4 regions of the Actinoallomurus sp. NPDC052308 genome follow, and region 4 is predicted to be linked to each of the others. Evidence: riboswitches for the same ligand, from Rfam matches in the RefSeq annotation. Region 4 holds a riboswitch; each other region holds the start of a gene.

Evidence for each region. A riboswitch is a leader RNA that binds a small molecule or an ion and turns the genes downstream of it on or off. The one in region 4 is predicted to bind cobalamin.
Region 1: another riboswitch for cobalamin. It lies ahead of AB0L00_RS39710 (universal stress protein); the one in region 4 lies ahead of cobN (cobaltochelatase subunit CobN).
Region 2: another riboswitch for cobalamin. It lies ahead of AB0L00_RS39730 (ribonucleoside-diphosphate reductase subunit alpha); the one in region 4 lies ahead of cobN (cobaltochelatase subunit CobN).
Region 3: another riboswitch for cobalamin. It lies ahead of AB0L00_RS37155 (putative cobaltochelatase); the one in region 4 lies ahead of cobN (cobaltochelatase subunit CobN).

The regions. Positions count from the first base shown of each region.
Region 1 covers NZ_JBFAUM010000032.1:25,119-30,855, reverse strand. The annotation lists cobalamin riboswitch at 1-67, opposite strand, end outside; gene AB0L00_RS39715 (histidine phosphatase family protein) at 78-662, shown strand; cobalamin riboswitch at 717-887, shown strand; gene AB0L00_RS39710 (universal stress protein) at 1,120-1,572, shown strand; gene AB0L00_RS39705 (pyridoxamine 5'-phosphate oxidase family protein) at 1,676-2,179, shown strand; gene AB0L00_RS39700 (hypothetical protein) at 2,388-2,945, shown strand; gene AB0L00_RS39695 (serine/threonine-protein kinase) at 3,037-4,428, opposite strand; gene AB0L00_RS39690 (carboxypeptidase-like regulatory domain-containing protein) at 4,927-5,737, shown strand, end outside.
Region 2 covers NZ_JBFAUM010000032.1:30,873-36,609, reverse strand. The annotation lists gene AB0L00_RS39740 (ABC transporter ATP-binding protein) at 1-802, shown strand, start outside; gene AB0L00_RS39735 (ribonucleotide-diphosphate reductase subunit beta) at 822-1,778, opposite strand; gene AB0L00_RS39730 (ribonucleoside-diphosphate reductase subunit alpha) at 1,817-4,081, opposite strand; cobalamin riboswitch at 4,179-4,397, opposite strand; gene AB0L00_RS39725 (CbtA family protein) at 4,523-5,380, opposite strand; gene AB0L00_RS39720 (CbtB-domain containing protein) at 5,415-5,630, opposite strand; cobalamin riboswitch at 5,670-5,737, opposite strand, start outside.
Region 3 covers NZ_JBFAUM010000026.1:72,619-78,355, forward strand. The annotation lists gene cobO (cob(I)yrinic acid a,c-diamide adenosyltransferase) at 1-29, opposite strand, end outside; gene AB0L00_RS37150 (hypothetical protein) at 31-162, opposite strand; gene AB0L00_RS37155 (putative cobaltochelatase) at 159-2,273, opposite strand; cobalamin riboswitch at 2,334-2,456, opposite strand; gene AB0L00_RS37160 (LLM class F420-dependent oxidoreductase) at 2,669-3,697, shown strand; gene AB0L00_RS37165 (DUF6504 family protein) at 3,752-4,027, opposite strand; gene AB0L00_RS37170 (hypothetical protein) at 4,360-4,629, opposite strand; gene AB0L00_RS37175 (helix-turn-helix transcriptional regulator) at 4,950-5,737, shown strand, end outside.
Region 4 covers NZ_JBFAUM010000044.1:35,376-41,112, reverse strand. The annotation lists gene cobN (cobaltochelatase subunit CobN) at 1-3,593, opposite strand, end outside; cobalamin riboswitch at 3,656-3,778, opposite strand; gene AB0L00_RS43545 (MFS transporter) at 3,942-5,144, opposite strand; gene AB0L00_RS43540 (MarR family transcriptional regulator) at 5,280-5,737, shown strand, end outside.

The DNA.
Region 1 (5,737 bases), on a different contig from region 4:
TCCTCTTACCATCGCGTTCGCCCGGATCGTACGGCCGAAAATCGGCACCGTCAACGTCGCAGGAGGTCGCCTACTCCATGACCGTTCGGCTCGCGCTCATCGCGCACGCGGCCACCCCCGCCACCCGCGAGGCCCGTTTCCCCGACGACGAACCCCTCGACACCCACGGAGCCGAGGCGGCCACGGCCGCCTCGGGAACGTTGCGCCGCGTCGCGGCGGCCTACCACGGGCCCGAGGAACGCTGCCGGCAGACCGCCGCCGCGCTCGGCCTCGAGGCCGTCACCGCTCCGGCCCTGGCCGATCTGGACGCGGGCGCCTGGCGGGGCAGAACCCTCACCGAGGTGGAGGCGGACCACCCCACCGACCTGTACACCTGGCTGACCGATCCCCACGTGGCCCCGCACGGCGGCGAGTCGCTGTCCGAACTGATCGCCCGGGTGGCGAACTGGCTGGCCGAGCTCCCCGCCGACGCCGGCAGACTCGTGGCCGTCACCCACCCCGCGAACATCCGCGCCGCCGTCCTGCACGCGCTGGGCGCCCCGCCCGAATGCTTCTGGCGCCTCGACGTGACCCCCCTGTCCCAGACCTGGCTGACCCACCACGGCGGACGGTGGCAGCTACGCGAGACCGGCCACCCCCTCGCCCCGCCGCCCGCGGGCTGAGCACGGACCGCGTTGTCCCGCCGGGGCACGACGCCTAGATTTCCGAGGGCAGCTGGTTCGCCCTGCCCGCCAGGCAGACGCGTCGTAAGAGGGAACCCGGTGTGAGACCGGGACTGCCCCGCAGCGGTGAGCGGGAACGACCGCCGTCATGAAGCCGTCGCTGGAGGACCTCACCGCCGCGACTCCCGCCGTACGGGACACCCTGCCCGGCGGTTCCTTCTGAAGCCGCTGGGGCGGACCTCCGTGATGTCCGCCCCAGCAGGCCGGGGCGGCCGCCGCGCTGGAAGCGGTGACCTGGGACCTTCGCCCCTATCGTCCGGAAAACGGATGGGGTCGGATGGGGACCATGAGGACGCTGGGACCATACGGGCGCACCACCACTCGCATGTCTCCGCGTGATCGGACTTTGTGAGCAGGGAGACCTGCTGAGACTTTGACGAGTGGAAGGAGACGCCCGGTGGCGAACGAACACGGTGAGAACCAGGATCGGATCGTGGTCGGCGTTGACGGATCGGAGCCGTCGCGGGCGGCCCTGCGCTGGGCTCTGCGGCAGGCGCGACTGACCGGCGCGGCGGTGGATGCGGTGATCGGCTGGGAGGTCCCGACGAGCTTCGGCTGGGACATGGCCGTCGTGGGAGCGGACGACATCAAGGCCGCCGCCGCCAAGACACTCGAGGCGACGATCGAGCAGGAGGCCGGGCAGCGACCCGAGGTGCCCGTCGACGCACGCGTCATGGAGGGGAACGCCGCCCGGGTACTGCTGGACGCGGCCGAGGGCGCCGACCTCATCGTGGTCGGCAACCGGGGGCATGGGGGTTTCACGGGCGCGCTCCTCGGCTCGGTGAGCCAGCACTGCGTGCACCACGCGAAGTGCCCCGTCGTCGTCATTCGCGGAGAACACCGCTCGTGACGGGCGCCGAGCGCGGGTTCGCCGGCGGGGTCCCGGAACCTCCGGGTTCGTGGGCTTCGCCGATTCCGACAGGACCATCTGGACTATCGATGTGGGTGATGGCATGACTGGTGAGGTAGCCGGCGGCTCGGCTCAGGCCGGGACCACGGGGTCGGGTCCGGTCAGTGGCGCGCCGGCGCCGGTCTCCCTCGACGAGGCCGAGTGTCTGCGATTGATCTCGCCCGGCGGTGTCGGGCGGCTGGGTTACAACGGCCGGTACGGTCCCACGATCCTTCCGGTCAACTACGGGCTGTACGAGGACACGATCGTGTTCCGGACCGCCCAGGACAGCCCGACCGATGAGGACCTCCGCACCGGGATCGCGAACGCCGAGTACAAGGTCGCGTTCGAGATCGACGAACTCGACCCTGCGGCGCGCGAAGGATGGAGCGTCCTCATCCAGGGTTCCTTGCACCATGTGGAGTCCGAGGAGGAACGCGCGTCGGTCCGCGAAGCGGGCGTCGAACCATGGGCGGGAGGTCCGAGGGATCTGTTCCTGCGGATCCGGCCCAGCCGCGTCACGGGCCGGCGTATCAGCAGGGACGCGCCGACCGGCGACGCCCGGTGACCTGAGACGTCCGCGCGACCGGCCGGTCGGCATCTCCACTGCCGACCGGCCGGTCTTCGGCGTGCCGAGAACCGGCCTCGCGGCGCCTCCGCCGCGAAGGACGAAGGTCCCGCCGCACGTGTGCTTTCGCCTCTGCGGCCGCCTCTGGCGCATGGCGTTGAGTGAAGGCAGCCGGAAGTTCTCCGGTACGCCGAAGGAGTGAGCCCCCATGGCCGTCACCGACCGCAAGCCCGACACCCGCCACCCTGTCCGCCCGGCAGACCACGCGCCCCGCCCCACCTCCCCGGTCGCCCCGTACGTCTGGGCCATCGCCCGGCTGTCGCTTGGCTTCGTGTTCGTGTGGGCGTTCCTCGACAAGCTCTTCGGGCTCGGCCACGAGACCGCCGCCAAGCAGGCGTGGATCCACGGCGGGCACCCGACGCTGGGCTTCCTGAAGTTCTCCGCGGCCGGTCCCTTCAAGGGCTTCTACCACGGCATCGCCGGAGCGGCGTGGGCCGACTGGCTGTTCATGCTGGGCCTCGCCGGCCTCGGCGCGGCGCTGATGCTCGGCATCGGCATGCGTGTCGCCGCCGCGGCGGGCACGCTGATGCTGGTGATGATGTGGAGCGTCGTCCTGCCCCCGGCGAGCAACGTCTTCATGGACGACCACCTCATCTACGCGCTGCTCGTCATCGGCCTCGCCCTGGCCCACGCCGGCGACACCCTCGGCCTCGGCGGCCCGTGGAGCAGGACCCGGCTGGTCCGCCGCTTCCCCGTCCTGAGGTGACAGTGACCGGAACCGACAGCGCGGGCGCACCCCCCGCGCTGTCCTCTCTTTGAAGACTGAGAACCACCGCCGTCCACGGCGAGTTCGGTGGTCATTGACAGATTCCTATGAGTTGGTTATTGGCAGTGGCCCATTTCGACATGTCGCGGTTGTAATCACTGGCATCCGCGTTGTCGCCGGCATGTTCTCGTTCCACGTCATCCGCGATCGCGTGACTGGCGTCAGCGAGATCCTGGATCACCGATCTGCCGTTGGGGTCGTTAGCCTTCTGCGCCGCCGCACCCATGTCATCGCCCAACTGCCGGTAGCCCGGAGCGAGATTAGAACCAGTCCCGGTTCTGACCGTCTCGTTGTGACGGCCCCAGGCGGTCCTGACATCCGCACACCCGGCGGGCATCCCCGACGTACCGTTGTGGTGGATGAATTTAGGCACGAAGATGATCCCGAGAATAATGAGTGCGATGACACCCCCGGCGTAGCGGAGCGCATCTGGATTTTTCCTCGGGGACGCCTGTTTCGGCGCCGGGCTCGGCCGGGCCGGGGACTTACCGACGTCACGGTCGGCCCTGGTGGGCGGAGCCTTCGTCGCGGCGGGTGCGGTGAGACGCTTGGTCGCGAGCCTGGTGGTGGCCTCGCCGGCGTGGGGGGTGTCGAGGAGACGGCGGGTCTCGGCGATGTCGGGGCGCGCGTGGGGATCCTTGTCCAGCAGTCGCGTGATGAGTGTGGTGAGCGGCCCGGCGTGGGCGGGGGGCGGGGGGTCGCGCAGGAGGACGGCGGTGATGGTGGCGGTGGGAGTGTCGCGGCGGAACGCGGAGGCGCCCTCCACGGCGTGGTAGAGCGTGGCACCGAGGGAGAACAGGTCGCCGGCGGGGCCGGCGTCCTTGCCGTCGAGGCGTTCGGGCGCGATGTACTCCACGGAGCCCACGATGGTGCCAGAGGCGGTGAGGCCGGTGTCGGCGTGGTGCTCGGCGATGCCGAAATCGGTGAGCAGCACACGGCCGTCCTCGGCGAGCAGGACGTTGGCGGGCTTGACGTCGCGGTGGGTGATCCCGGCGTCGTGGGCGGCGGCCAAGGCGTTCAGCAACGCGGCGGTGATCCCCGCCGTGTCGTTGACGGGCAGCCGTCCCCGCTCGGCGATGCGCTGTTCCAGTGAGTGGCCGCGCACCAGGTCCATGACGATCCAGGGCGCGTCGTCGACGGTAAGGACGTCGTGCACGGCGACGATGTTGGGGTGGCCGCGCAGCCTCGCGGCGTTGCGGGCCTCACGTTTGGCGCGCGTCAGCCGCTCCCCGTGCTCGGCGACGGACGTGGCCGGCGGCAGCCACACCTCCTTGACGGCGACGTCGACGCGCAGCTCCTCGTCGCGCGCCTGCCATACCCGGCCAAATCCCCCAGCGCCTATCTCCCGGACCAGCCGGTACCGGCCGCCCAGAAGGTGGTCAGCATCCACCGTCCACGCCCCTTTTGCCAGAAGAACATCCATGTTCCCGTAACCGACCAGATCCTTTCAGGAAGCGGCCCTTCCGGGAAGGAACTCGGCCCCATGGACGTCACGGAACCCCGCCCGCCGCAAGAGCCGAGCAATCAGGCTTATCGAAGGAGGCGTCCCGGGATACTCGTCGGGGCCGAAAAAGTCGGCCGCTCTGTGCGATCTGGTCATATTCGTGAAGGAGCCCGCCGAGCCGGTCTCGCCGGCCGTCCTTCCCGCCCGGGCCGGGTGGCCGGCCCGCGACCGACACCAAGGGGCGGTTCATCCGGCCTCCGCGTACGGACCGCACCGCGCGCCGACTACTTCGATCGGGGATCCCGCTGCGCATCGCGCGACGATGAGGCCACGGAGCCTATCCGATCTACCTGCGCTTATGCCGCGACAGCAGCCTTACTGACAAAAAACTCCAAGGCGATGTGAAAAGTCGCTAAGATCAATTCGGTCTTCTCCCTCCCCCTGGCTGGAAGTTATATGCGCCGATCCATTGGTAGTGTGGGCATTCTCGTGCTACTGCTCGGGTTTCCCACTATCTCCGCCCATGCCGATATCGCCGGAACGAAGGTTCAGCCGACCCTCACCATTTCGGCGGACCCGACCAGCGTCGACCCGGATCACCCGACCGCCGAGATCAGCGGCCAAGTCACCGTGCCCGACGGCTCGGGTGGCACCGTGGGGGTGCCCGGACTGGCCGTCGACCTGTCGGCCAACGCCGGATGGGGCAGCATCACCGATGCCGTCACCGATCAGACCGGTCATTACACCGCCACCTTCGTCCCGGCCGGCGAGGACACCGACGACGTCAACGTATGGGCCAACACGGCAGAGACCAGCGACTATGCCGCCGCCTACAGCGGCACGCTCCTGGTCCACCTGGCCAAGGCGGAGACCCGGATCAGCCTGTCTCCGGACCGGACGACGGCCGTCGAAGGCACCAAGATCGGTCTGTCCGGAACTGTGGAGCGGGAGTCGGCGACCGGCTGGCAACCCGCCGCCGGAGTGAGCGTCTCCCTCTATGGCACGGCCGCCGGATGCTGGCCGCCCTCGCAGACGGTCGCCGCCGACACCGCCGGACACTTCCAGGCCCTCCTCCCGCTCCCGTGCACCGGCACCTTCACCGCACGAGCGCACGGCACGCTGTACCAGCCCAGCCAGGCGACCACAGGGACAATCGCCATTCAGCAGGCGGTGCACTTCAAGTCCGGCGCGAGTATCGACGTCTATGGCAACGTCACCGTGGGCGGCTCGGTCAACGTCGACTACCCCAGCGGCTCGTTCGCCGGCAAGCCGCTGGCCATCCAGTACT
Region 2 (5,737 bases), on a different contig from region 4:
CATGGCGCAGGACCTGACCCTCGCGTACGAGGACCGGATCGTCGTGGACGGACTGGACCTGGAGATCCCCGACGGGCAGGTCACCGTCATCGTCGGCCCCAACGCCTGCGGCAAGTCCACCCTGCTGCGGGCCCTCGGCCGGCTCCTCAAGCCGCGCCGCGGGACGGTGCTGCTGGACGGCGCCGAGCTCGCCCGCGTCTCCCGCAAACAGATCGCGCGGACCGTGGGCGTCCTGCCCCAGTCACCCACGCCCCCGGACGGGATCACCGTCGCCGACCTGGTGGCACGGGGCCGGCAGCCGCACCAGAAGTGGTGGCAGCAGTGGTCGGAGGACGACGAGCGGGCCACCGCGGAGGCGCTGGAACGCACCGCGACCGCCGACCTCGCCGAGCGGCCGGTGGAGGAGCTGTCGGGCGGCCAGCGCCAGCGGGCGTGGATCGCGATGGCCCTGGCCCAGGACACCGACCTGCTGCTCCTCGACGAGCCCACGACGTATCTGGACATCGCCCATCAGGTGGAGGTCCTGGACCTCATCCGGCAGCTCAACCATGAGCGCGGCCGCACCGTCGTCGCCGTCCTCCACGACCTCAATCAGGCCGCCCGCTACGCCGATCACATCGTCGCCATGAAGGCCGGCCGCGTCATCGCCCAGGGCCCGCCACGTGACGTGGTCACCGCGGACCTGGTCCGGGAGGTCTTCGGCCTGACGTCCGTCGTCGTCCCGGACCCGGTCACCGGCGGCCCGCTCGTCGTGCCCGGCATGGCCTGGCGGCCCGAGGCGGAGGACGACCGCGCCCGGTAGCCGCGGCACGCGCCGAGGGTCAGAACGCCTCGTCGAGACTGACCGTCCCTTCGACGGCGACCTGGTAGGCCGACACCCGGCGCTCGAAGAAGTTGGACAGCTCCTGCACGTCCTGCAGCTCCATGAACGGGAACGGGTTGGCGGTGCCGTACCGCCTCGGCATGCCGAGGCGGGCGAGGCGCTGGTCGGCGACGTTCTCCAGGTAGGCGCGCATGTCGGTGGCGGTCATGCCGGACAGGCCGTCGCCGCACAGGTCGTGGGCGAAGGCCAGCTCGGCGGCGACGGCCTCCTCCAGCATCATCGTGACCTGCCGGGTCAGCTCCTCGTCGAACAGGTCGGGCTCCTCGGCGCGTACGGTGTCCACGACGCTGAAGGCGAAGTCCATGTGCAGCGACTCGTCGCGGAACACCCAGTTCGTCCCCGAGGCGAGGCCGTTGAGCAGGCCACGGGAGCGCAGCCAGTAGACGTAGGCGAAGGCACCGTAGAAGAACAGCCCCTCGATGCACGCGGCGAAGCAGATGAGGTTGAGCAGGAACGCCCGCCGGTCCTCCCGGCCGCGCAGCCGGTCCATCGCGCCGAGGGAGTCGATCCAGCGGAAGCAGAACTCCGCCTTGTCGCGGATCGACGGGATGTTCTCCACGGCGGCGAACGCCTTGGCCCGCTCGTCGTGGTCGGGGAGGTAGGTGTCGAGCAGGGTCAGATAGAACTGCACGTGCACGGCCTCTTCGAACAGTTGCCGTGACAGGTACAGGCGGGCCTCGGGCGCGTTCAGGTGCGTGTAGAGGTTGAGCACCAGGTTGTTGGCCACGATCGTGTCGCCGGTGGCGAAGAACGCGACCAGCCGGTTGACCAGGTGCAGTTCCTGGGAGGTGAGCCGGGACAGGTCGGCGAGGTCGGAGTGCAGGTCGACCTCTTCGACGGTCCAGGTGTTGCGGATCGCGGCACGGAACCGGTCGTAGAAGGCCGGGTAGCGCATCGGCCGCAAGGTCAGATCCAAACCAGGGTCGAGCAAACTCATTGGCATGCCTCGCAGGTCTCGGGGTTCTCCAGGGAGCAGATGAGCGCTTCCTCCTGGACGGGGGCGACGGTCGTCTGCGCGATCCGGGTGGCCGGCCGGGATCGCAGGTAGTAGGTGGTCTTGAGACCCGACCGCCAGGCGTAGGCGTACATCGACGACAGCTTCCCGATCGTGGGAGTGGCCATGAACAGGTTCAGCGACTGGGACTGGTCGATGTAGGGCGTCCGCGCCGCGGCCAGGTCGATCAGCGCCTTCTGCGGGAGCTCCCAGGCGGTGCGGTACAGCCGCCGCAGCTCTTCGGGAAGCTCCTCGATCTCCTGCACCGATCCGTCGGCGCGCTTGATCGCGTCACGGACCCGCGGCGTCCACAGCCCGCGCGCCTTGAGGTCCGCCACCAGGTAGGTGTTGATCTGCAGGAACTCCCCCGACAGGGTCTCGCGCTTGAAGACGTTGGACACCTGCGGCTCGATGCACTCGTAGCAGCCGGCGATGGAGGCGATGGTCGCGGTCGGCGCGATCGCCACCAGCAGCGAGTTGCGCAGCCCGGCCGCGCCGATCCGGGCCCGCAGCGCCTCCCACTCGTCGGCGTGCACCCGCTCGGCGTCCGGCCAGTGGTCCGGGTGCAGGACGCCGCGGGCGGCGCGGGTCTGGTCGTAGGAGGGGTGCGGGCCGTAGGTCTCGGCGAGCGCCGCCGACTCCCCGTACGCCGCGAGCGCGATCTCCTCGGCGACGCGGGTGGACAGCGCGAGCGCCTCGGGCGAGTCGAAGGGGAGCCGCAGCCGGAAGAACACGTCCGCCAGGCCCATCACGCCGAGCCCGATGGGCCGCCACCGCCGGTTCGCCCGGGCCGCCTCCGGCGTCGGGTAGAAGCCGCGGTCGATCGTACGGTCCAGGAACCGCACGGCCGTACGCGCGGTCGCCCGCAGCCCCGCCCAGTCGACCCCGTCGTCGGTCACGTGGGCGGCGAGGTTGATCGAACCGAGGTTGCACACCGCGGTCTCGGCGTCGTCGGTGACCTCGAGGATCTCGGTGCACAGGTTGGACAGGTGGACGACGTTGCCGGGCTCGGCGGTCTGGTTGCAGGTGCGGTTGGCGGCGTCCTTGAACGTCATCCAGCCGTTGCCGGTCTGGGCGAGAGTGCGCATCATCGCCCCGTACAGTTGCCGCGCCGGGATCTGCCGGACGTACCGGCCCTCGGCCTCGGCCGCGCGGTACGCCCGGTCGAACTCCTCGCCCCACAGGTCCACCAGTTCCGGCACCTGCGCGGGGTCGAACAGCGCCCAGGTCTCATCCGCCTCGACCCGGCGCATGAACTCATCCGGCACCCAGTTGGCCAGGTTGAGGTTGTGCGTACGGCGCGCGTCCTCCCCTGTGTTGTCCCGTAGTTCGAGGAACTCCTCCACGTCGGCGTGCCAGGACTCGAGGTAGACACACGCGGCCCCCCTGCGCCGGCCGCCCCGATTGACCGCCGCGACGCTCGCGTCGAGCGTCCGCAGCCACGGCACGATCCCGTTGGAGTGCCCATTGATGCCCCGGATCAGCGAACCCCGGCTCCGCACCCGACTCCAGGAGATGCCGATGCCGCCGGCGTACTTGCTCAGGCGCGCCACCTGGCCGTACCGCTCGTAGATCGCGTCCAGCTCGTCTTGCGGGGAGTCCAGCAGAAAGCACGAGGACAGCTGTGGGCGGGCGGCGCCGGAGTTGAACAGCGTCGGCGAGCTCGGCAGGTACGCCAGCCGCGACATCAGCCCGTGGAGCTCCGCCGCCTCGGCCACGCTCTCGGCCAACCCGCAGGCCACCCGCAGGAACAGATGCTGCGGCCGCTCCAGCACCCGCCGCGTCGTCGGATGCCGCAACAGGTAGCGGTCGTAGACGGTGCGCAGCCCGAAGTAGGTGAACCGGTCGTCGGCGGCGTGGTCGACCAGCGCCTCCAGCGCCGCCGCGTTACGGGCGACGAACTCCGCGATCCGCTCGTTGAGCAGCCCCTGCTCATAGGCGGCCGCGACGGACTCGGCGAACGTCACCGGCCCGGTCTCCTTCGCGATCGACCGGGCCAGCAGCCGGGCCGCCACCCTCGAGTAGACCGGGTCGGTGACGACCAGCGCGGCGGCCCGCCGTACGGCCTCTGCCAGATCACCTGCTCCGGCGATGAGCAGCGGATCGGCGCCCGGCAACCCGGCGCAGACACGCTCGATCTCGGCCGCGAGCGTGGGCTCGGGAGCGGCGATGGCCGTGGGGGACGCGATGAGCTGTTGTGTCACGTGCTCTCTCCTGGCGGGCTTCACGCTCGCGGAAAGGAGGCGCACGGACGACAGACTCCGCCGCCGGCCCTCCCGCGAGGCCTGGACGACCGCGCGCTCTCGCGCACGGGTCACTGGCAGGTCTTCGGACTCGCGGGCAGCACACCCGTCCATCGGGCGTGTCCTACTGACCGTCGCTTCCCAGGCCCGATCGAGCCCAGTGCCGTTGACGGCGGTCGTTCCCGCTCACCGCTGCGGGGCAGTCCCGGACTCTCACCGGGTTCCCTTTAACACCCGCCACAGGAGGCGCAGGTGAACCAGCAACACGAGAACCATACATGTAGTGGTTGATGCTGCGTACCACCCCTAGATATTGGGAGCTGTGGAGGAAAAGAAGGAGAACGCGGGCACGCCGAACAGCCCCCGGCGGTGATCCGCCGAGGGCCTTCAGGGAACCTGTGGCTACGCCGTGGCCGACGCCTGCGCGGTTCGGGTCCCCTCGGCCGTACTGGCGAGGAGCCGTTCGGCCATCGGGGCGAAGCACAGGCCGATCGCGGCCCACATGATCGCCTGTGCGGCCACCGAGTACAGGCGGAAGGAGAACAGCACGTCAGCCGGGAACCCCGGATAGACGATCCGCCCCTGCCCGTTGCGCAGCGGCAGCGGTGTCTCCGTCGCGTGCCGGCCGTACTCGTGGACGTTGGCCGACAGGTGCCCGAGCGAGGGCAGCGCGAACATCACGACGCCGAGTGCCGCGACGCAGGCCAGCCCGGCCAGCAGAGTCGCGTTCCAGTTCCCGAACCGGGACTTGAGGCGCTGCCCCAGCCAGACCGCCAGGATCAGGAAGGCGATGGAGAACCCGACCATCAGCAGGTACAGGCCGCCTCGGTCGCGGATGGTGTCCTCATGGCCGATCGCGGGCGGGTTGGCCGGGTACTTGGCGAAGGGGATCAGGTAGAACCCCAGGAACCCGCCGAGGGCGACCAGCATCGCCAGCGTTCGTGGCCGTAGGTTGCCGGTGCGGCCGCAGGCCAGGATGTAGGCGACCGCGTACAGGCCGCCCATCGCGGCGCCGAACACGATGACGCCGACGCCGATGCCGACGTTGGCCTGGACGGTGCGGCTGAAGATGTCCGACTCGGCGGCCTCGGGCGCGATGCCCGCCGCCTTGTCGAGCATGGCCTGGGCCGCGTCCCGGCCACTCTCATAGTCGATGGCCGCCTGAATCTGCGGTTCGGCGAAGATCCGTGCGAAGACGAACGCCAGGATCCCGCCGACCGCGCCCACGAGCAGCCCACGCAGGATGAATCGCCGTTCCACGGCGTACTCCTCAGGTGTGGTGTCGCGAACGAGATCAGTGGCAGGGGAAGCCGAGGAAGTGACGGGCGTCGTGGACGAACTCGTGGATGGCCATGTTGTTGCCGAAGACCGAGGTCGCGCCCTGGTCGACGCCGATGAAGTAGTAGGCGGCCAGGCAGAGCAGCACGGTGCCGAACAGCCACAGTGCGGCGCGGGTGCCCGACACCACCACGGGCGTCGCAGACGAAGTGGGCAGCGTCGAGGTCGTCATGTCACAGCCTCCTAAAGGGATCCAGCGTCCCTGTCACGGGTGGAGCGCTTCGATGGCGGAGGGTCTGACTCTCCGGCTCAGAGCCGGATCACAGTGGCGCGACCGTG
Region 3 (5,737 bases), on a different contig from region 4:
GGCACCTGCGACGGTTTTCCCTGCGGCATGTCAGTCCTTCCCGGAACAGTGGCGGAGCGAGGTCACGGCGACGGTGGCGCGGCGGGTCACGGCGACGCCGGGGAGACCGGTCACGGCGACGGTGGCGAAGCCGGTCACGGCGACGGCGGGGAGGCGGGTCACGCCGCGGCCCGGTGGTCGTGGACGACGCCGGTGAGGGCGTCGGCGGCCAGCTCCTCCAGGCGCACGGCCTCGGCGCCGAGCCGGGCGGCGATCCCGCCCGCGAGCCCGAGGCGCACCGGGCCGCGCTCGCAGTCGACCACGACGGAGGTGACACCGCGCAGCAGGTCGGCGGCGCGCAGCGCGTCGGCCGGCGAGCCGTGCGTGGCCCGCCCGTCGGTCACCAGGACGAGCAGGGGGCGGCGCGCGGGGTCGCGCAGGCGTTCGGCGCGCAGCAGGTCGGCCGCGCGAAGCAGGCCGGCGGCCAGCGGAGTACGGCCGCCGGTGGGCAGCGTCTCGAGGCGGCGCGCCCCGGCCTCGACGGAGGAGGTCGGCGGCAGCGCCAGCTCGGCGGACGTGCCGCGGAAGGTGATCAGACCGACCTTGTCGCGACGCTGGTAGGCGTCGAGGAGGAGGCTGAGCACGGCGCCCTTGACGGCGCGCATCCGCTGCCGGGCGGCCATCGAGCCGCTGGCGTCCACGACGAACAGCACCAGGTTGCCCTCCCGGCCCTCCCGGACCCGCTCGCGCAGGTCGTCGGAGCGGACGACGAGCCCGGGACCGGAGCGGCCGCGGGCGCGCTGGTGCGGGGCCGCCGCGAGGAGGGTCGCGGTCAGGTGGACCGAACGCGTGCCCGGCCGCGCGCCGGTCGTCCGGCCGTACGGCGTCCGGGCCCGCGAGCGGCGGCCGGGCGCGCCTTCGCCGAGGCCGGGGACGGTGAAGACCCGCGTCCGGTACACCGCGTCGGCGGGCGCCGGCTCCGGGGAGTCCCCCCGGGCGCGCTTCCCGGAGCCCTCGCCGGACTCCTCGCCGGACAGGGCCTGCTCGATGTCGACCGGCGCCCCGTCTCCCGGCCCGGCCGGGTCGCCGGGTCCGTCCGGTCCGCCGCCGGGTCCGTCCGGTCCGGGGTCGTCGGGGTCGGGGTCTTCGGGGTCCGTTCCCGAGTCCGGCTTCGCGTCCGTCTCCGGGGCCGACTTCGGGTCCGGCCCGGTGCTCTGCTCGGGGACGAGGTCGGGCGCCGTGTCCTCGCCGAACCCGGGATCCTGCGGCTCCGCGGAGTCGTAGCCGCCGGTGTTCTCCAGGACCTCGTCGAGTTTGTCCTCGTCGAGGCCGGGCGCGTCGAAGGGGTCGCGGCGGCGCCGGTGCGGGAGGGCGAGACGGGCGGCGACGCGCACGTCGTCCGCGGTGACGACCGTACGGTCGTGCCAGGCGGCGAGGGCCATCGCGGCGCGCGCCATCACGATGTCGGCCCGCAGCCCGTCCACCTCGAACGCCGCGCACACCGCCGTGATCTGCCGCAGCGCGCCGTCGGGCAGGACGACGTCGGGCAGCCGGGCGCGGGCCTGTTCGATCCGCCAGGCCAGCTCGGTCTCGGCGCGCGCCCAGTCGGCCGCGAACCCCGCCGGGTCGGCCTCGTACGCCAGGCGGCGACGCACGACCTCGGCCCGCTCCTCCGGGTCGCGGGTGGCGGCCACCTCCACCGTCAGCCCGAACCGGTCGAGCAGCTGCGGCCGCAGCTCGCCCTCTTCGGGGTTCATCGTGCCGACGAGCAGGAACCGCGAGGCGTGCCGGACGGAGACGCCCTCACGCTCGACGTAGGAGTGGCCCATCGCGGCCGCGTCGAGGAGCAGGTCGACGAGGTGGTCGTGCAGCAGGTTGACCTCGTCGACGTACAGCACGCCGCGGTGCGCGGCGGCCAGCAGGCCGGGCTGGTAGGCCTGGACGCCCTCGGTGAGGGCGCGTTCGAGGTCGAGCGAGCCGGTCAGGCGGTCCTCGGCGGCGCCGATCGGCAGCTCCACGAGCCGGGCGGGCCGCACCTGCCCGCCCGCCCCGTCGCCGTGCGGCCCGTCGGGGCACCGCGGGTCGGGCGCGTCGGGGTCACAGGAGAACCGGCAGTCCGTCACCACCGCGACCTCCGGCAGCAGCGCGGCGAGCGCCCGCACGATGGTGGACTTCGCGGTGCCCTTCTCGCCCCGGACCAGCACTCCGCCGACGGCCGGGGAGACCGCGTTGATCAGGAGGGCGAGCTTGAGGTCCGCCATCCCGGTGACGGCGGAGAACGGATAGGTGTTCACCCGGTGGTCGTCCTTTCCTCGGGTTAACGCGCCCGTAGGTGGCCTGGCAATCGGCGGCCGGAGTCTCCTGGCTCCCGGATCACCGCCCGTCCTCGGCCTTCCGGCTCACGCCGTGGCCAACACCCGAGGAAGGACTTCCCGGTCACAGTTGCGCGACAGCCCCGGATTCGCACCGGGTTCCTCCGCGTACCGCCGGAGGACAGCATGACATATCCGGCCTGACGCGCGACACCGCAGGTACGGCCGTCGTCCGTGATCCGGCGCACGGGATGACAGGGCCGCCGCGGCCGGGCGCACGGCGGGTGCACGTTATCGCGGGACGGCCGGACGCTGCCGGGAGAGCGGCGATCTGCTTGAATAGAACCTGTTCTATTTTCGGGCTGGGAGGCGTGCGGATGAGGCTCGGCATCAACGTCGGCTACTGGCAACGGAATCCAGAGGACGCGACCGAGACGGTGCTCGCCGCCGAGCGGCTCGGCTACGAGTACGTCTACACCGCCGAGGCGTACGGCTCGGACGCCTTCACCACGCTCACCTGGTACGCCGCGCGGACCTCGCGCATCAAGCTGGGCACCGCGGTGGCCCAGATGTCCGCCCGCACGCCCGCCGCCACCGCCATGCACGCCCTGACCCTCGACGCGCTGTCCGGCGGCCGGCTCACCCTCGGCATCGGCGCGTCGGGCCCGCAGGTGGTGGAGGGCTGGTACGGCGTGCCGTTCGCCCGCCCGCTGGAGCGCACCCGCGAGTACGTCCGGATCCTGCGGGAGGTGTGGCGGCGCGCGGAGCCGGTCACCTCCGCCGGCCCGCACTACCCGCTGCCGCTGCCGGCCTCCGCGTACGCGCCGGGCCGGGTGACCGGCCTCGGCAAGCCGCTCAAGTCGATCGTCCACCCGGTGCGCCCGGACATCCCGGTCTACCTCGGCGCGGAAGGCCCGAAGAACATCGCCCTCGCCGCCGAGATCGCCGACGGCTGGCTGCCCCTCTTCGTCGACCCCACGCAGATCGAGACGGTCTTCGGCGCCTCACTGGCCGGCCGCCGCGAAGGCTTCGACATCGCCGCCACCGTGACGACGATCGTCACCGACGACCTGGCGGCCGCGCTGGAGTTCGCCAAGATCCCGCTGGCCTTCTACATCGGCGGCATGGGGGCCAGGGACCGCAACTTCCACCTGGACCTGATCGGACGCCTCGGGTACGCCGAGGAGGCCGCGCGGGTGCAGGAGCTGTTCCTGGCGGGCCGGCGCGACGAGGCGGTCACGGCGGTGCCGGACGAGCTGGCCGACTCGATCTCCCTCCTCGGCCCGATCGGGCGCATCAGGGAGCGGCTCCGGCTCTGGCAGGAGTCCCCCGTGACCACGCTCCTCATCGCCGGCGTCAAGGACGAGCCGACCCTCAAGGCGATCCGCGACCTCGTACAGCCCTGACCGACCGCCCACCCGCCCGGCGACCCGCCGGGTCGAGCCGGGCGCGCGGGTCCGTCAGCTCCAGGCGCGGGACAGCATCCACGTGCCGGTCGCCTGGTCGTGGCGCAGTTCGTACACCCCGACCGTCCGGTCCGGGGTCGCCTCGACGCGCCAGAACTCGCGCTCGCCGCCTTCCGGGGCCTCGGGATGGCGTTCGTGCCACCAGTCGCGGGTGGTGACCCAGCGGTCCAGCACCCGCAGGACCGTGTAGAGCCGACCGCGCCAGACGAAGCGGGAGGGCCTGCCGTCGGTGAGCCAGACCTCGACGGGGTCGCCGTACACCCGGCTCATCGCCCGCGACCCGGCGCGTCCGTACACCTCTCGGGTCCATCGCTCGCTCCGCCCACGCGGGCCGCCCACCTCTCGGATCGGTGACAAGGAGTGAACCTGGGGGAAGGCAGGCGATAGATTCGAACATATGTTCGACATGATAGTCAAGGCCTCGGTGCCGCGTCGCAGCAGGTGGGTGGCGTCGCGGCAGGCGGCGTCCCGGCCGCGAGCCCGGCCGGGAAGCGCTGAGCCTCCTCGACGACACGCCAACCCGGGAAACGGCGCCCCCTTCGACCGCGAAGCCAGGGCGGCGTCAGCGCCTGGCATCAGCGCCCGGCGTCAGCGCGGCGGCGTCAGCGGCCGAGGGTCCGTGCGATCAGCTCGGCGGCGCGGGCGGGGTCGTCGGCGTCGGCCTGGCCGCCGCCGGCCCACAGGAAGGACCATCGGATCCGGGACATCGGCATGGCGACCACCAGCAGTCCGCGCCCGCTGGCCGGGTCCACGACGCGCAGCATCAGATCCTCGGTCAGGAGCCCTTGCAGGCCGCGCGCCTCGACTTCACGGGCGAGCGCCTCCAGGTGGCGGCGCCGCGGCCCGGTCCCGGGTCCGGAAGTGGCGGCCATGGGATGCCACCCCTCTCGCGCTTTGGACGATACGACAGGAAGGGGTACGCCCTAGGACGTTAACCAGGTAAGGTGCCTATCCGGTGGCAAAAGGTGCCCAGATGGCAACGGTGAGTGACTTTCCCTGTCAGGATGTCCTGCCCCCGTTTTACGTGCAAGTATTTTCGGACCAATAGATCAGACGGATTCGGCATCACCCGTGCACAGTTCAACGGCCCTGGCGCGGCCCAGGCGAGGGTTTCGGCCCCAGCCACCGCCGCCCACCACCGGTCCCCATTCTCCTCGCAATACGCGCAGGACGCTCGCCATGGAGGTGCCCCATGACCGATGGCCGTAGCCCCACCGTCCGCCGCCGCCGGCTGGGCATGGAACTGCGCAGACTCCGGGAGGCCGCCGGCCTCATGATCGAAGACGTCGCGAAGCACCTGGAGTGCTCCATGTCGCGCGTCAGCCGCATCGAGACCGGCAAGTCCGTGGCCCGCATCCGCGACGTACGCGACATGCTGGACCTGTACGGCCTGCCCGAGGGCTCGCAGCGCGACCAGCTCCTCGGCCTGGCCAAGGACGCCCAGCAGCGCGGCTGGTGGACCGAGTACGAGGCGGTCCTGTCCGCGTCGGCGGGCCTGGACACCTACATCGGACTGGAGGCCTCGGCCGCGTCGATTCGAACGTTCCAGACCCATCTGGTGCCCGGTCTGCTGCAGACCGAGGAGTACGCCCGCGCGTTGATCAAGGCGGGCCGGCCCGGGGAGACGCCGGAGAACGTCGACCGGCGCATCGCCCTGCGCACCCGCCGCCAGGCCATGCTGCGCGATTCCGGCTCGCTGGAGCTGTGGGCCGTGCTCGACGAGGCGGTGCTGCGCCGGCCGATCGGCGGGGTGCCCGTGATGCGGTCCCAGCTGATGCGGCTGCTCGAGGCCGGCGAACTGCCGGGCGTCACCATCCAGGTGCTGCCCTTCGCCCGTGGCGCCCACCCCGGCGTCGACGGCGCCTTCACGATCATCGGCTTCCCGGACCCCACCGACCTGGACGTCGTCTACATCGACTGCCCCGCCGGGAACATCTTCCTCGAAAAGGAGAAAGACGTCCGCCGTCACACGACCTGGTT
Region 4 (5,737 bases):
CGCAGCCGGTCCAGCGTCTCCGGGTCGGGTTCGGCCCACAGGCGGCGGTCGGCGGCCTCCAGGAGGCGTTCGGTGATGCCGCGCAGCGCCCAGGGGTTCGACTGCTCCATGAACGCGCGGTTCTCGGCGTCGAAGACGTACTCCTGGGCGAGCTTCTCGTACATCCAGTCGTCCACCACCCCGGCCGTCGCGTCGTACCCGAACAGGTAGTCGACGGTGGCCGCGAGCTCGAACGCGCCCTTGTAGCCGTGCCGGCGCATCGCGGCGATCCAGCGCGGGTTCACGACGCGCGCCCGGAACACCCGGTGCGTCTCCTCCCCGAGCGTCCGCGTCCTCACCTGGTCCGGCAGCGCGGAGTCGCCGACGTACGCGGCCGGGTTCCGCCCGGTCAGCGCCCGGACCATGGCGACCATGCCGCCGTGGTACTGGAAGTAGTCGTCGGAGTCCATGATGTCGTGCTCGCGGGTGTCCTGGTTCTTGGCCGCGACCGAGATGCGGCGGAACGCCGCCTCCATGTCGCCGCGCGCCTCCCGCCCGTCCAGGCCGCGTCCGTACACGTAGCCGCCCCACACGGCGTACACCTCGGCGAGGTCCCGGTCGTCCCGCCAGTTGCGGGCGTCGATCAGCGGCAGCAGGCCCGCGCCGTACGCCCCCGGCTTGGAACCGAAGATGCGGCTGGTCGCGCGCCGCCAGTCGCCGTGCCCGGCCAGGTCCTCCAACGCGTGGGCGCGCACGTGGTTGTCCGGCTCGTCGAGCTGCGCGACCGCGCCGATCGCGTCGTCCATCAGCGCGATGACGTGCGGGAACGCGTCGCGGAAGAAGCCGGAGATGCGCAGCGTGACGTCGACACGGGGCCGGCCCAGCTCCTCGCGCGGGATGACCTCGAAGCCCGTGACGCGACGGGACGCCTCGTCCCAGACCGGGCGGACGCCGATCAGCGCGAGCACCTCGGCGATGTCGTCGCCCTGCGTCCGCATCGCGGACGTGCCCCACACCGTGAGCCCGACGCTGCGCGGGTACTCGCCGGTGTCGTCCAGGTGCCGCCGGATCAGCGACTCGGCGAGGGACACCCCCACGTCCCACGACGTGCGGGACGGGATGGCCTTCGGGTCGACGGAGTAGAAGTTGCGGCCGGTCGGCAGCACGTTGACCAGCCCGCGGGTCGGCGACCCGGACGGCCCGGCGGGGACGTACCCGCCGTCGAGCGCGTGCAGGACCGCGTCGAGCTCCCCGGACGTCGCGTCCAGCCGAGGCACGACCTCCCGTGCCCCGAACTCCAGCAGCGCCACGACCTCGGGCACCTCACGGCCGAGCACCTCGGCGCAGACCGCCGCCGCCCGGGAGGCGTCCCAGCCGAGCGTCTCCATCCCGACGACGAGCCGGCGCGCGGCCGCCTCCAGCAGGTCGACCACGTCCGACGCGGTACGGGCGGGGCCGTCCACCACCTCGGTCAGCGCCGTCGCCTCGACCCGCGCGCCGGGCACCGCGAGCAGTTCCCGCTCGTCCAGCCCGTACGCCGCCGCGATCGCCGCGCGCAGCCCGGGCAGCGCGCCGGCCCGCCCGGCCCACACCTGCGCGGCGCGCAGCACCGCGAGCACCAGGTTCACCCGCTGCTCCGCCTCCGGCGCCTGCCCGAGGATGTGCAGGCCGTCCCGGATCTGCACGTCCTTGACCTCGCAGAGGTACCCGTCGATGTGCAGGACGAAGTCGTCGAAGTCGGCCTCGCCCGGCTCGTCGGCGACGTGCAGGTCATCGTGCAGTTGGGCGGCCTGCACGAGCGTCCAGATCTGGGCGCGTACGGTCGGCAGCTTCGCCGGGTCGAGCGCCTGCACGGTGGCGTACTCGTCGAGGAGCTGCTCGAGCTTGGCCAGGTCGCCGTACGTCTCCGCGCGCGCCATCGGCGGCACGAGATGGTCGACGATGACGGCGTGACCGCGCCGCTTGGCCTGCGTGCCCTCGCCGGGGTCGTTGACGATGAACGGATAGACCAGCGGCAGGTCGCCGAGGACGGCGTCCGGAGCGCACTCGGCCGCGAGCCCGAGGCCCTTGCCGGGCAGCCACTCGAGCGTGCCGTGCTTGCCGAGGTGGACCACGGCGTCCGCGCCGAACACCTCGTCCAGCCAGCGGTAGGCCGCCAGGTAGTGGTGCGAGGGCGGCAGGTCGGGGTCGTGGTAGATCGCCACCGGGTTCTCCCCGAACCCGCGCGGCGGCTGGATCATCAGCACGACGTTCCCGAACCGCAGCGACGCGAGGACGACATCGTCTCCGTCGGTGTACAGCTCTCCCGGCGGCTCGCCCCAGTGCTCCCGCATCCGCTCGCGCAGCGGCTCCGGCAGCGCGGTGAACCACCGCTCGTAGTCCTTCAGCGTGACCCGGGCGGGCGCGGCACGGAGCTGCTCCTCGGTCAGCCACTCGACGTCGTGCCCACCCGCCGCGATCAGTGAGTGGATGAGCTCGTCCCCGTCCTCGGGGTACTCGCCGACGTCGTAGCCCGCCGCGCGCAGCGCCCCGAGCAGGCGGACCGCCGAGGCGGGGGTGTCCAGGCCGACGGCGTTGCCGACCCGGGAGTGCTTGGTCGGGTACGACGACAGCACGATCGCCAGCCGGCGCTCGGCGACCGGCGTGTGCCGGAGCCGGGCCTGGCGGACGGCGATGCCGGCGACCCGCGCGGCGCGCTCCGGGTCGGCGGCGTAGACCGGGATGCCGTCCGGCCCGTCCTCCTTGAAGGAGAACGGCACCGAGATCACCCGGCCGTCGAACTCGGGGATCGCGACCTGCATCGCGGCGTCCATCGGGGACAGCGCGGCGTCCGACGCCGCCCAGGTCGCGCGGGACGTCGTCAGGCACAGGCCCTGGACGACGGGCACGTCCAGCGCGGCCAGCGCCCCGGCGTCCCAGGCGTCCTCGTCGCCCCCGGCCGACGCGTCCGCCGCCACCGCTCCCCCGGCGGCCAGCACGGTCACGACCAGCGAGTCCGCCCGTCCGAGCAGCTCCAGCAGCCCTTCGTCGGCGGAGCGCAGCGAGCCGCAGAAGACGGGCAGCGCGTTCGCGCCCAGCTCCTCGATCCGCGCGCACAGCGTGTCCACGAACGCGGTGTTGCCGGAGAGTTCGTGCGCCCGGTAGAAGACGACGCCGACGGTCGGCCCGCCGTCCTTCGGCGCGCCGCCCGTACGGTGCAGGCCGTACGCGGGCATCTCCCGTGGCGCCTCGAACCCCTCACCGGTGAGCAGCAGCGTGTCGGAGAGGAAGCGGGCCAGCTCCCGCAGGTTGTCCACGCCGCCCTCGCGCAGGTACGCCAGCGCCTCCGCGGCGACTCCGGCGGGCACCGTCGACAGCGCCATCAGCTCCGCGTCGGGCGCGGCCTCGCCGCCGAGCGCGATGAGCGGCACGTCCCTGCGACGCAGGTCCTCGACGCCCTCCCGCCAGGTCTTCAGCCCGCCGAGCAGCCGGACGACGACGACGTCGACGCCCTCGCACAGGGCGTCCAGGTCGGCGACGCCCAGGCGGGACGGATTGCCCGTCACATACCCGGCGTCCGCGGAACGCGCGGACAGGAGTTCGGTGTCGGCGGTGGAGAGCAGCAGGACACGCACGTGTCGGTTCCTTCCCTCGGGGGTCCTCGCCCCGGCTCGGGTGAAAGGTCGTCGACGGCGGGAAGTCTCCTGACTTCCAGGTCACCGCTCCCCCGCGGCCTTCCAGCTCATCGCCGTGGCCGTACGTGCGGGCTCGCTACCTGGTCACAGTTGCGGGACAGCCCCGGACTCGCACCGGGTTCCTTCCCTCGCCGTCGCGCGCCCAGTCTACGAGCGCGCCCTCACCGGCGCACCGCCCCGGGACCCCACGATCCGGCGCGTTCCGCGCTCACGTCTTCGGGCGGGCACGACGGAGCCCGCCTCGCGAAGGTGCGAGGCGGGCTCCCTCGATGCCGGCGAAGGCGGTGTTCAGAGGCTGCGGGCTCCGGTCGGCAGCGCGGGCTCGGCCGGCCGGGGCGACACGGGGGCGCGGCGGTCGAGGGCGCCGGAGACGAGCGCCACCGCGAGGCCCGCCACGCCGAGGAGGGCGGCGATCCAGGTCGTCGAGGCGTAGCCGAGACCGGCGTCGATGGCGAGGCCGCCGAGGAACGGCCCGACCGTGTTGCCGAGGTTGAACGCCGCGATGTTGGCCGCGGACGCCATCGTCGGCGCGCCCGCCGCCTTGTCCAGCACGCGGGTCTGCAGCGGCGCGATCGTGGCGCTGCCGACCACGCCGAGCAGCAGCATCACGACGACCACCGCGACCTTGCTGTGGACGACGAGGAGCAGGAGGACCGACACGGCGATCACGGCGGCGAGGATCGCGTACAGGCTGGGCATGAGAGCGCGGTCGGCGAGCCTGCCGCCGAGCGCGTTGCCGGCCACCATGCCGAGGCCGAACAGCACCATGAGGATCGGCACCGCCCCCGAGGAGAACCCGGTGACGCGGGTCGCGATCGGCGCGACGTAGGTGATGACGGTGAAGACCGGGGCCCAGCCGAGGGCCGTCATGGCCAGCGCGAGCCAGACCTGGCCGTGCCGGAAGACCGACAGCTCACGGCGGAGGCCGGTGTCGGCGGACGGCCGTGGCTGTCCCGGGACCAGGGTGGCGATGCCCGCGAGCGCGACCAGTCCGATCGCGGTGACGACCCAGAACGTGGACCGCCAGCCGAGGGCCTGGCCGAGCGCGGTGCCGCCCGGTACGCCGAGAACGTTGGCCACGGTCAGGCCGGTGAACATCATCGCGATCGCGCCGGCCCGCTTCTCGGGGCGGACGAGGTCGGCGGCGACGACGGAGCCGATGCCGAAGTAGGCGCCGTGGGCGAAGGCGGTCACCAGGCGGGCGACCATGAGCACGCCGTACGTGGGGGCGAGCGCGCACAGGAGGTTGCCCGCGGTGAACAGCGCCATCAGCGCCACGAGCATGGTCTTACGGGAGATCCGCGATCCGAGCGCGGTCAGCAGCGGGGCTCCGACGACGACGCCGAAGGCGTATCCCGACACCAGGAGCCCGGCGGTGGGGATGGAGACGTGGAGGTCGGTGGACAGGTCGGGAAGCAGGCCACTGATGACGAACTCGGTGGTGCCGATGCCGAAGCCGCCGATCGCCAGGGCGAGCAGCGCGATGGGCATGGAGTCTCCTCCGGATAGACTGGGCGGCGTGAGCAATAACCAGCACACACAATAGTTGCACACGCCTGATACTTGCAGACGCCGACTATCTCACCACGCAATCGGTGAGATGCCAAACGAGAAGAGGGGTGACCCATGCCACTGCCCGATGACGCGGCCGAGGCTCGCGCCCAGGGCTGGCGTACCCTCGCCGCCCTGCACGCCCGGATCGAGGACAGGGTCGAGCGGGCCCTGCAGGCCGAGCACGACCTGAGCGTGAACGAGTACTGCACCCTCCACCTGCTGTCCCGCCAGGAGGACTGGCACATGCGGATGCAGCAGCTCGCGAACGCCCTGGTCCTGAGCCAGAGCGCCACGACCCGCCTCGTCACCCGCCTGGAGAAGCGCGGCCTGCTCCGCCGCTACCTGTGCGAGGACGATCGGCGGGGCATCTACACGGAGGTCACCGAGGCGGGCGGGGAGCTCCTCGCCAAGGCCACCCCGACCCACAACGCGGCCTTGGAGGCGGCACTCGCCGACGCCGCCGCACTCCCGGAACTGGCCCCACTGGTCGGAGCCCTGGAGACCCTCCCCGACCTCACCCCGAGCGGCTG